3 regions of the Variovorax sp. V93 genome follow, and region 2 is predicted to be linked to each of the others. Evidence: predicted binding sites of a transcription regulator. Region 2 holds the regulator's gene; each other region holds the start of a gene.
The links. The regulator sigma-54, encoded in region 2, starts transcription at its own class of promoters, with help from an activator protein. The targets are predictions, from matches to a motif close to TGGCANGNAANCTGCTTT.
Positions count from the first base shown of each region.

Region 1 (3,507 bases), 2.4 Mb from region 2:
CCCTGGGCCGGCTGCACCGCCACGGCGTGGTTCACCGCGACATCAAGCCCGGCAACCTGCACCTGGGCGACGATGGCCGCTGGCGCATCCTCGACCTCGGCGTGGCGCTGTCGGGCCGCGAAGGCGCGGCCCAGCGGGAGCTGCATGCCGGCACGCCCAGCTACATCAACCCCGAACAGTGGGAGGGCGCCGAAGCCGACACCGCGAGCGACCTGTTCGCGCTCGGCGTCACGCTGTACCAGTGGCTCGGCGGCCACCTGCCCTATGGCGAGATCGAGCCCTACCAGGTGGCGCGCTACCGGCGCGATCCGGCTGCGCTCTCGCGCCTGCGGCCCGACGTGCCCGTGTGGCTCGACCACCTGGTGCGCAAGGCCGTCGCGCGCGATCCGCGCGAGCGCTTCGAAACCGCCGAGGAAATGCTGCTCGCCCTGGAGCGCGGCGCTTCCCGCCCCGTGAGCGCGCCCGCCGCCACGCCGCTGATCCGCCGCGATCCGGCTGCGCTCTACAAGATCGCGCTGGCCGTGTCGCTGCTGTTCAACGCACTGCTCGTGGTGTGGCTGCTGTTTCTGCCACGTTGAGAGATGGGAGGGCGCGCGCTTCATCGGATGCCTTTTTGTCTACGGCCGCGCTCCGCGTTTAACTTCGCCGGAGGCGAAGTTAGCCTGCGACGAAAAGGCGGTCGTGCGGGCACGGCCGCCTTTTTCGGCCCAGGTGCGGGTCCAGCGGATCTGCATCACGCGCATGACGCCCAGCATCACCAGCGACAGCGCGCCGAAGAACACGAAGCCCCAGACGTAGCTGCCCAGGTACTGCTTCGACAGGCCCATGGCGTTGGGCACCAGGCCGCCGCCCAGCGCGCCGATCTCGCCGATCATCGAGCCCGCCACCGCAGTGCTCGTGGGCCAGCGCAGCGGCACCAGCTGGAACAGCGCGCCGTTGCCCGCGCCCAGCGCAGCGAAGCACACGATCAGCAGCAGCGTGGTGAGTGCGAGCGATGCCGACGAGATACCCACCAGCACGAGCCCGGCGGCCACCACCAGCAGCACCACGGTCAGCGTGTTGACGCCGCCCCAGCGGTCGGAGATCCAGCCGCCCACGATGCGCACCGCGGCGCCCATGAAGGCGGCCAGCATCGTGAGCTGTCCGGCCTGCACCTTGCTCACGCCGAACTGGTCGTAGTAGTAGGAGGGCAGGAAGGTGGTGAGCCCGATGAAGCCGCCGAAGGTCACGCCATAGATCAGGCTGAACACCCAGCCGTCCTTCTCGAACAGGCAGGCGATGTGTTCGCGGAAGCTGGCGTGGCTGTCGACGTCGGGCGGTTCCTTGGCAAAGACGATCATCACGATCATCGGCACGAGGATGGCGCCGGCCGCCACGCCGTACACCGCCTGCCAGCCGAGCCACTGCGCGAGCGGCGGCGCCACCAGCACCGACACCGCCGTGCCCACGTTGCCGGCGCCCACCAGGCCCATTGCCAGGCCCTTGTGCTGCGGCGGGAACCAGCCCGAGCCCAGCGACAGCGCCACGCCGAAGCTTGCGCCCGCAATGCCCAGCAGCACGCCCATGGCGAGCAGGTCGTTGAAGCTCTTCACGAAGAAGAAGCCGAACAGCATCGCCACCGCGATCAGGCCCATCTCGACCAGCGTCGCGTTCTTGCGGCCGATGTACTGCGACAGGATGCCGAGCGGAAAGCGCATCAGCGCGCCCGCGATGATCGGCACCGACAGCATCAGCCCCTTCTGTGCGGGCGAGAGGTCGAAGCTCTCGCCGATGAAGGGCGCCATCGCGCCGTTGAGCACCCAGATGCAGCACGAAAACGAGAAGTACAGGAAGGACGCAAACAGCGTCGGCCCGTGGCCGGAATGCAGAAAGGTCTTGAAGCTGGACATGGCGTTCAATCGTGCGAAATGCCGCGGCGCGGCCTTGCAGGAGCCGTGTCGGCGGACGGGGTTGGGGCGGGATGCCGGTGGCGGACGCTGCCGGCGTGGGGGTGCTTCCCGGCACGTACGGTGCCGGGATGGATGCAGGAGCCTGCAGCCTCACCAAAGCGGTGCTTCGTTACACCGCACCCCGTTCGATGCAAGAGGCGTGCCTGCGAAAACGCGCGGGCCTGGCCTATGCTTGCGCTGCTCTCCGACACCTCGCCATGATTTCCCTTCTCGCCGTTCTGCCCAATGAATTCGCCGGCTCCGCGCCCTTGCCGGAGCTGCCGGAGCCGCTGCGGCTGGCGCTGGAGGGGACGAATGCCACCATGCTCGGAGTGGCCACCTGCCACACGCTGGTGCAGCAGGTGGGTGCGCTTGCACCGCAACAGGCATGGGTCCATCTGCCCGAGCCGGCGGATCAGCTGCCGGCGCTGGTCGAAGCACTGCAGGCCTGGGGCGGCGCGCCGCCTTGCGCGCTGAGCCTGGCCAGCGCGCCGCTGAGCAGAGAACAGCACGAGGCGCTGGCCGCGCTCGGCGTGCATGCCTGGGCGCCCATCGATGCGCTGGACGCCGTGTCGCTTGCTGCACTGCTCGCCCGCGCGCAGGCCCGCTGGCAGCGCGAGGCCGCGCTGCGCACCGAGCTCGACGCGCTGCGCACGCGCATGGACGAGCGCAAGTGGGTCGACCGCGCCAAGGGCCTGCTGATGTCGGCGCGCGGCATCGGCGAAGACGAAGCCTTCGGCCTGCTGCGCGGTGCCGCAATGCATGCCAACCTGCGGCTGGGCGAGGTGTCTCGCTCGGTCATCGAGGCCGCGCAGTGGGCCGATGCGATCAACCGCGCCGGCCAGCTGCGCATGCTCTCGCAGCGGCTGGTGCGCGTGGCGGCGCAGCTGCTGTCGGGCATCGACGTGCAGCGCGCGCGGGTTCTGCGCACGCAGTCGACCGAGCGGGTGCAGCAGAACCTCGATCATCTGGGCACCCTCGAGCTGGGCGCGGCCGGCGTGCTCGCGCTGGGCGAAGTGCAGGCCGCCTGGAGCGCGCTCGCCGCGTCGCTGGCCGCGCGTCCCGCGCAGCAGGGGCTGGCCGAGATCGACGCGCGTGGCGAGGCCTTGCTGTCGGCGGCCGAGGCCATGACGGAGGCGCTGGAAGCATCCGGCGCGCGGCGTGCGCTGCGCATCGTCAACATCTGCGGGCGCCAGCGCATGCGCGCGCAGCGCCTGGCGAAGGACGCATTGCTCGCGTCGATCATCGGGGCAGAGGCTTCGCGCGGCCGGCTGCTGCCGACCATGAACGAGTTCGAGGCCGCGCTGCTGGAGCTGGAGCGCGCGCCCCTCAGTTCACCCGAGATCCGCGCCGCACTGGCGGCCGCGCGCGACGAATGGCTGCGCCTGGTCGGCGGCGTGCAGGCGCTCGAAAGCCCCGAAGGCCGCGCAACGCTGGTGCGTTCGAGCGAGGCGCTCGTCGACACCTTCGAGCGCCTCACGGGTTGGTACGAGCACAGCCTGCAGGTCATCATGTCCTGAGCCTGGCTCACCCCCAGTCTGCGCGCACTTCGTGTCGCTTCGCCAACCCCCTCACCGGG
Region 1 is NZ_AP028669.1:3,627,015-3,630,521, reverse strand. Features, by position in the region: gene ACAM54_RS17210 (protein kinase) at 1-578, shown strand, start outside; gene ACAM54_RS17205 (nitrate/nitrite transporter) at 618-1,889, opposite strand; gene ACAM54_RS17200 (ANTAR domain-containing protein) at 2,147-3,448, shown strand.
Region 1: ACAM54_RS17205 (nitrate/nitrite transporter) is a predicted target of sigma-54. The motif match lies at 2,077-2,094, and genes of this name have one in related genera.

Region 2 (3,507 bases):
GCCTGGCCCGTCTCGCTCGCGCGGCTATCGGTGCGCTGCTGCTGGCCGGCCTGGCCTCGGGCGCGCTGGCCGAGACCGCCGACCGCAGCAAGCCGATGAACATCGAATCCGATGCGATGCGCTACGACGACCTCAAGCAGACGAGCGTGTTCACGGGCAACGTGCTGGTCACCAAGGGCACGATCATCATCCGCGGCGCGCGCATCGACGTACGCCAGGATGCCGAGGGCTACCAGTACGGCGTGGTCACGGCGGCGCCCGGCAAGCGGGCCTACTACAAGCAGAAGCGCAATGCGCCCGACGAGTGGATCGAGGGCGAATCCGAGGTCATCGAGTACGACAGCCGCGCCGACAACGTCAAGTTCATCCGCAATGCCGTCATGCGCCGCCTGCTCGGCGCCACGCCGAACGACGAGAGCCAGGGTGCGCTGATCGTCTACGACCAGAGCAACGACACCTACACCGTCAATGGCTCCACCGTGCCGCCGAACACCGCGGTGAACGCGCCGGCGGGCGGACGGGTGAAGACCATCCTCACGCCCAAGAGCGCCACCGCGCCGGCCCCGGGAGCTTCGGCGCCCGCCGGCGGACGGGCCGCGCCCGCGGCAGCAGCCCCCCAGCCGGCGCCCGGCGCCGGCCTGCGCTCGACCACCACGCTGGGCGGCGAAGGGGAAGGGCGCAAGTGATCGAAACCGCTGGAACCCAGAACGCCGACGGCACGCCGGGCAGCCGCCTGGTGGTGCGCGGACTGCAGAAAAGCTACGGCAGCCGCAAGGTCGTGCGGGACGTCTCGCTCGACGTGCAAAAGGGCGAGGTCGTCGGGCTGCTCGGCCCCAACGGCGCGGGCAAGACCACGTCGTTCTACATGATCGTGGGCCTGGTGCGGGCCGACGCGGGCGACATCACCATCGACGGCGAGCCCATCGCCCACATGCCGATCCACCGGCGCGCCCGCATGGGCCTGAGCTACCTGCCGCAGGAAGCCTCCATCTTCCGCAAGCTCACGGTCGAGGAAAACGTGCGCGCCGTGCTCGAACTCCAGCGCGAACCCGACGCCAGCGGCAAGCCCGCGCCTTTGACGAAGCAGCGCATCGAGGAGCGGCTCTCGGGGCTGCTGGCCGACCTGCGGGTGGACCATCTTCGCGATTCGCCCGCGCTCGCGCTCTCGGGCGGCGAACGCCGCCGGGTCGAGATCGCCCGCGCGCTGGCCACGCAGCCGCGCTTCATCCTGCTGGACGAGCCCTTCGCCGGCATCGACCCGATCGCGGTGATCGAGATCCAGCGGATCATCAGCTTCCTGAAGGAGCGCGGCATCGGCGTGCTCATCACCGACCACAACGTGCGTGAGACGCTGGGCATCTGCGATCACGCGTTCATCATCAGCGACGGGCATGTGCTGGCACAAGGCACACCCTCGGAGATCGTCGACAACGCCGAAGTACGCAGGGTGTACCTCGGCGAGCACTTCCGGATGTAAGGGAGGAGTCGGTCTCCATGAAGCAAGGGCTGTCCCTTCGCGTTTCGCAGCACCTGGCGCTCACGCCCCAGCTGCAGCAGTCGATCCGGCTGCTGCAGCTGTCCACGCTCGAACTGAGCCAGGAGGTGGAGCAGATGCTGGACGAGAACCCGTTCCTCGAACGCACCGCGGAAGAAGCGGCGCGCGAGGAGTTCGGGCTCGACGCCATCGACACGCCGGTGCCGCGCGACGAAGCCGGTGAAGCCGCCGAGGGCGAATTCGCCTCGGCCCCGGCCAGCAGCGCAACCACCACTTCGAGCGAAACCTCCTCGGCAGCCGAGGCCGACGTACCCGCCGCCGACGCCACCGAGCGCGAGCCCGACTGGGAAGGCGACGGCACCGTCGACATGGCGCCCGACGACAGCGAATGGGGCAGCGACGCCCCCGCGCGCCAGAACAACCTGGGCGACGACGAACGCGCCGACGCCACCGAGCTCGCGCGCAGCCAGGAGTCGCTGCAGTCCTTCCTGCACCGGCAGGCGCTGAGCCTGCGGCTCAACGAGAACGACAGCGCCGCGCTGCGCTTCCTGATCGAATCGCTCAACGACGACGGCTACCTCGAAGACTCCCTGCCGGCGCTGGCCTCGGGCCTCGCGGGCGACGACAACGACCAGTTCGACGAACTGGTGCACCACTTCCAGGTGGCGCTCGGCCTGCTGCAAAGCCTGGAGCCGGCCGGCGTCGGCGCGCGCGATCTGGGCGAATGCCTGTGCATCCAGCTGCGCGCGCTGGCCAGCGAAAGCGAGACCGAAGAGCAGGCCCTGGTGCGCAAGACCGCCATCGCGATCTGCAAGCAGCCGATGGAGCTGCTCGCGCGGCGCGATTTCAAGCGCCTGGCCACGCTCACGCGCACCAACGAAGAGGTGGTGCGCTCGGCGCTGCAGATCATCTCGCGCCTGGAGCCCAAGCCGGGCCGCCGCTTCGTCGACGTCGAGCGCAACATCGTGATTCCCGACGTGATCGTCACCAAGATCGGCCGCGGCACCAACGCCAAGTTCCGCGTCATGCTCAACCCCGAGGTGATGCCGCGGCTGCGCGTGCACGACATCTATGCCGGCGCGCTCAAGTCGCACAAGGGCGAGGGCAGCCAGGCGCTGTCGCAGCGGCTGCAGGAGGCGCGCTGGTTCATCAAGAACATCCAGCAGCGCTTCGACACCATCCTGCGCGTGAGCAACGCCATCGTCGAGCGGCAGAAGAGCTTCTTCGTGCACGGCGAGCTCGCAATGCGGCCCTTGGTGCTGCGCGAGATCGCCGACGAACTCGGCCTGCACGAATCGACCATCTCGCGCGTGACCACGGCCAAGTACATGGCCACGCCTTTCGGCACGGTCGAGCTCAAGTACTTCTTCGGCTCGGCGCTCGGCACCGAGACCGGCGGCAATGCGTCGAGCACCGCCGTGCGCGCGCTGATCAAGCAGTTCGTGAGCTCCGAGAGCATCAAGAAACCGCTGTCCGACAGCCAGATCTCCGAGATGCTCAAGGAGCAGGGCATCGAGTGCGCACGCCGCACCGTGGCCAAGTACCGCGAGGCCTTGCGCATCGCGCCCGCCAACCTTCGCAAGGCCCTGTAGAAAGCCGCCGATGGCCCGCCGCCTGCTGTCGCGCTGTGGGCAATGGGTCTTCGCCATGGCGGCGGCGCTGCTGTTCGCCGGCTGCGCCACCCTGCCCGACGAGGCACCGCGTCCGCCCACCAAGGCCATGGCCGCCTCGGCCGACACCGCGCTCGGCAAGATCGCGCTGGCCTCGCAGCCCGACCCCGACCTGAGCGGCTTTCGCCTGATGCCGGGCGGCGACTTCGCCTTCGACACCCGCATCCAGCTCGCGCGGCGCGCCCAGCGCACGCTCGACGTGCAGTACTACCAGATCGAGAACGACGAGACCGGCCGCTACCTGCTGCGCACGCTGCGCGATGCGGCCCGGCGCGGCGTGCGCGTGCGGCTCCTGATGGACGATCTCTACACCTCGGGCGAGGACGAGCTGCTGCTCGGCCT
Region 2 is NZ_AP028669.1:572,806-576,312, forward strand. Features, by position in the region: gene lptA (lipopolysaccharide transport periplasmic protein LptA) at 1-686, shown strand, start outside; gene lptB (LPS export ABC transporter ATP-binding protein) at 683-1,477, shown strand; gene ACAM54_RS02575 (RNA polymerase factor sigma-54) at 1,495-3,087, shown strand; gene ACAM54_RS02580 (phospholipase D family protein) at 3,098-3,507, shown strand, end outside.

Region 3 (3,507 bases), on a different replicon from region 2:
GCGTTGCGGAGCCCCCGGCCGCCGTCGCATCCAGCGCCAGGTGATGCGGCTCGATCGCGGTCCAGCGCGCGCCGCGGCGCTGCTCCCTGAAGGCGCGCAGCGACGCGCGGCTGATCACATGCTCGAGTTCGCGCACGTTGCCGGGCCAGCCGTGCGCGAGCAGCGCGGCCTTGGCGGCCGGCGACAGCCGCAGGTTGCGCGCGCCCAGGCGATGCTGGTTCTCCTCAAGGAAGCCGCCTGCGAGCGCCACCACGTCGCGCCCGCGCTCGCGCAGCGGCGGCACGACCAGCGGATAGACCGAAAGCCGGTGGTAGAGGTCGGCACGGAAGCGGCCCTGCGCGATCGCTGCGGGCAGGTCGCGGTTGGTGGCCGCGATCACGCGCACGTCGACCTTCAGCGTGCGATCGCTGCCGGGCCGCTGCAGCTCGCCGCTCTGCAGCACGCGCAGCAGCTTGGCCTGCACCGTCAGCGGCAGCTCGCCCACCTCGTCGAGAAAGAGCGTGCCGCCATCGGCGATCTCGAACTTGCCGCTGCGGTCCTGCAGCGCGCCGGTGAAGGCGCCGCGCTTGTGGCCGAAGAGCTCGCTGTCGGCCAGCGTCTCGGGCAGCGCCGCGCAGTTCACCTGCACCAGCGGCTGGTCGCTGCGGCGCGAGCGCGCATGCAGGCGCTGCGCCACCAGGTCCTTGCCCACCCCGGTCTCGCCGAGCACCAGCACCGTGAGGTCGGACACCGCGACCGTGTCGATCTCGCTGCACAGCTGCTTCATCGCGGGGCTGCTGCCGAGCAGCTCGCGCGTGGCGCCGCCGCCCGAGCGCAGGGCCTGCGCGACGGCCTGCTCGCGCATCGCGCGCGCTTCCATTTCCTGGATCGTGTGGGCCGCCTCGATGCCGGTTTCGACCAGCGCCACCAGCGCGTCGAGCTGCGCCGGCCCCACGGCCTCGAAGGTGCCGGCCTCGAGCGCGTCCAGCGTCAACAGGCCCCAGACGGCGCCGCGCAGCCGCAGCGGCGCGCCCATGCAGTCGTGCACGGGCAGGATGCCCGGCTGGCCGGCGACGAGGCCGTCGTACGGATCGGGCAGGCCGCAGTCCTGCGCGAAGCGCAGGCCCCGCGCGCTCTCGAGCAGGCGGGCAAAGCGCGGGTGCGAGGCCACCGGAAACTGCCGCCCCAGGGTTTCGTCGCTCAGGCCGTCCACGGCCAGCGGCCGCAGCACGTCGCCGTCGAGCCGCAGCAGTGCGGCGGCATCGCATCGGACGAGGCCGCGCGCGGCGGCAAGGAGCGACCGGTAGCGCGGGCCCTCGGTGGCCGCGGCCGCCCCGCTTGTGGTCGAATTGACACTTGTGGTGGTCATAAATGCAACATGAATTCTGTTGCGAATTTGACCACGTATCGCAATTCCCCAATGGCGGCGGGCACTTGCGAGAGGCCGCCGGCTGGCATGGATCGTGAGAGGGAAGAGCATCCCAACTGCCGACCCCGAAAGCCACAGATGACCCCGCAAACCATCGCCATCGTCAAAGCCACCGTTCCCACGCTCCAGGCGCACGGGGAGGCCATCACCAGCCACTTCTACCGGATCATGTTCGAGAGCCATCCGGAGGTGAAGGCCTTCTTCAACGAGGCGCACCAGGCCGCGGGCAGCCAGGCGCGCGCACTCGCGGGCGCGGTGCTGGCCTATGCCACGCACATCGACCGGCTCGACGAGATCGCCGGGGCGCTGCCGCGCATCATCCAGAAGCACGCCGCGCTGGGCGTGCTGCCCGAGCACTACCCGATCGTCGGCGGCTGCCTGCTGCAGGCCATCAAGGACGTGCTCGGCGAGGCCGCGACCGACGAGATCATCGCGGCCTGGGGCGAGGCCTACCAATCGCTCGCGGCGCTGCTGATCGCCGCCGAGGAAGAGGTCTACCGCGCCAACGCCGCGCAGACCGGCGGCTGGCGCGGCGAGCGCGAGTTCCGCGTGGCGCGGCGCGAGCAGGAGAGCGAGGTCATCACCTCCTTCTACCTGGAGCCGACCGACGGCGGCCCGCTGCTCGCTTTCTCGCCGGGCCAGTACCTCACGCTGGTGCTGAACATCGACGGCGAGCCGCTGCGGCGCAACTACTCGCTGTCCGATGCGCCGGGCAAGCCCTTCTACCGCATCAGCGTCAAGCAGGAAGAGGGCGGCCGCGCATCGAACTGGCTGCACGAGAAGGCCGGCGTCGGCACCCTGCTGCGTGTGCAGGCGCCTTGCGGCGACTTCGTGCTGCAGCCCGCGGGCGAGCGCGTGCGGCCGCTGGTGCTGGTGACGGGCGGCGTGGGCATCACGCCGGCCATGAGCATGCTCGAGTCGGTGGCGCACACCGGCCGGCCGGTGCACTTCATCCACGCCGCGCGGCATGGCGGCGCCCATGCGTTCCGCGCGCGCGTCGATGCGCTGGCAGCCCGGCATGCCAACGTGAAGCCGCTCTATGTCTACGACGCGCCGCGCGAATCCGACCGGCCGCATGCGACCGGCTTCGTCACGCGCGAGCTGCTCGCGCAGCAGCTGCCGGCCGACCGCGACGTCGATCTCTACTTCCTCGGCCCGAAGCCTTTCATGAAGGCGGTGTATGCGAGCGGCCTTGCGCTGGGCGTGCCCAAGCAGCAGCTGCGCTACGAGTTCTTCGGGCCGCTGGAGGCACTGGAAGCATGAGGCGGGTTACCCCGCTTTGTCGACGCTTCGGCTTCGCGGGTATAGGATAAAAGTGCACTCACGAGGAGATCGCAAATGCCCGAACTGAACGCGCCCGAAAGCAGCAGCACCCGCGCCGTCGAACGCGCGCTGGACGAAAGCAAGCAGGTGAAGAAAACAGTGGAGGAAGCCGCGGACGAGCTCGCTGTCGTTCATGTGGTGCTGGACAAGGGCGTCTCCGAGGACGCGCGCACCGACGACCTCGGCCGCGCGATCGAGCAGACCGACCAGATCGAGAAGAAGCTGTCGAAGTCGGTCGATCTGCTGGAGCGGGTCGCCGAAGCGCTGGAGGCCGAAAGCCACAGGAAGGCCTCGTGAGAAGAAAGAAGAAGCCCCCGTGCCTTGCGCCGCGTGCTGCCTGGGCACCGTCTCCAAGTCGAGCAGCCTGCCTACAAGGATGAAGAAACGCCGGCCGTACAAAGAATCGATTGGTGGTTGCGTCCCGTTGCCCAAGCGCCTCCAGACGCCGAAAGCGCATGCATGCCGCTCACTGCAATCCTTGTCGAGGACAGCCGGACGATCCGGGACAACCTGATTCCCGCATTGGAGGAGCTGGCCGGCGTTCGCGTGGTGGCCACCGCCGAGACGGCGCAAGCGGCCATCGATGCGCTCGCGCTGCACGTTGCCTGGCAACTGGCCATCGTCGATCTCTTCCTGAAGGAGGGCTCGGGACTGACGGTCGTCCGCGCCTGCCAGGGCCGCTCCAGGGACAAGCACCTGATCGTCCTGACGAACTACCCGAGCCCCGAGATGCGCCGCCGTTGCCTGGCGCTCGGCGCCGATGCGGTCTTCGACAA
Region 3 is NZ_AP028670.1:1,272,526-1,276,032, forward strand. Features, by position in the region: gene norR (nitric oxide reductase transcriptional regulator NorR) at 1-1,348, opposite strand, end outside; gene hmpA (NO-inducible flavohemoprotein) at 1,487-2,671, shown strand; gene ACAM54_RS32110 (hypothetical protein) at 2,747-3,028, shown strand; gene ACAM54_RS32115 (response regulator) at 3,191-3,507, shown strand, end outside.
Region 3: hmpA (NO-inducible flavohemoprotein) is a predicted target of sigma-54. The motif match lies at 1,432-1,449, and genes of this name have one in related genera.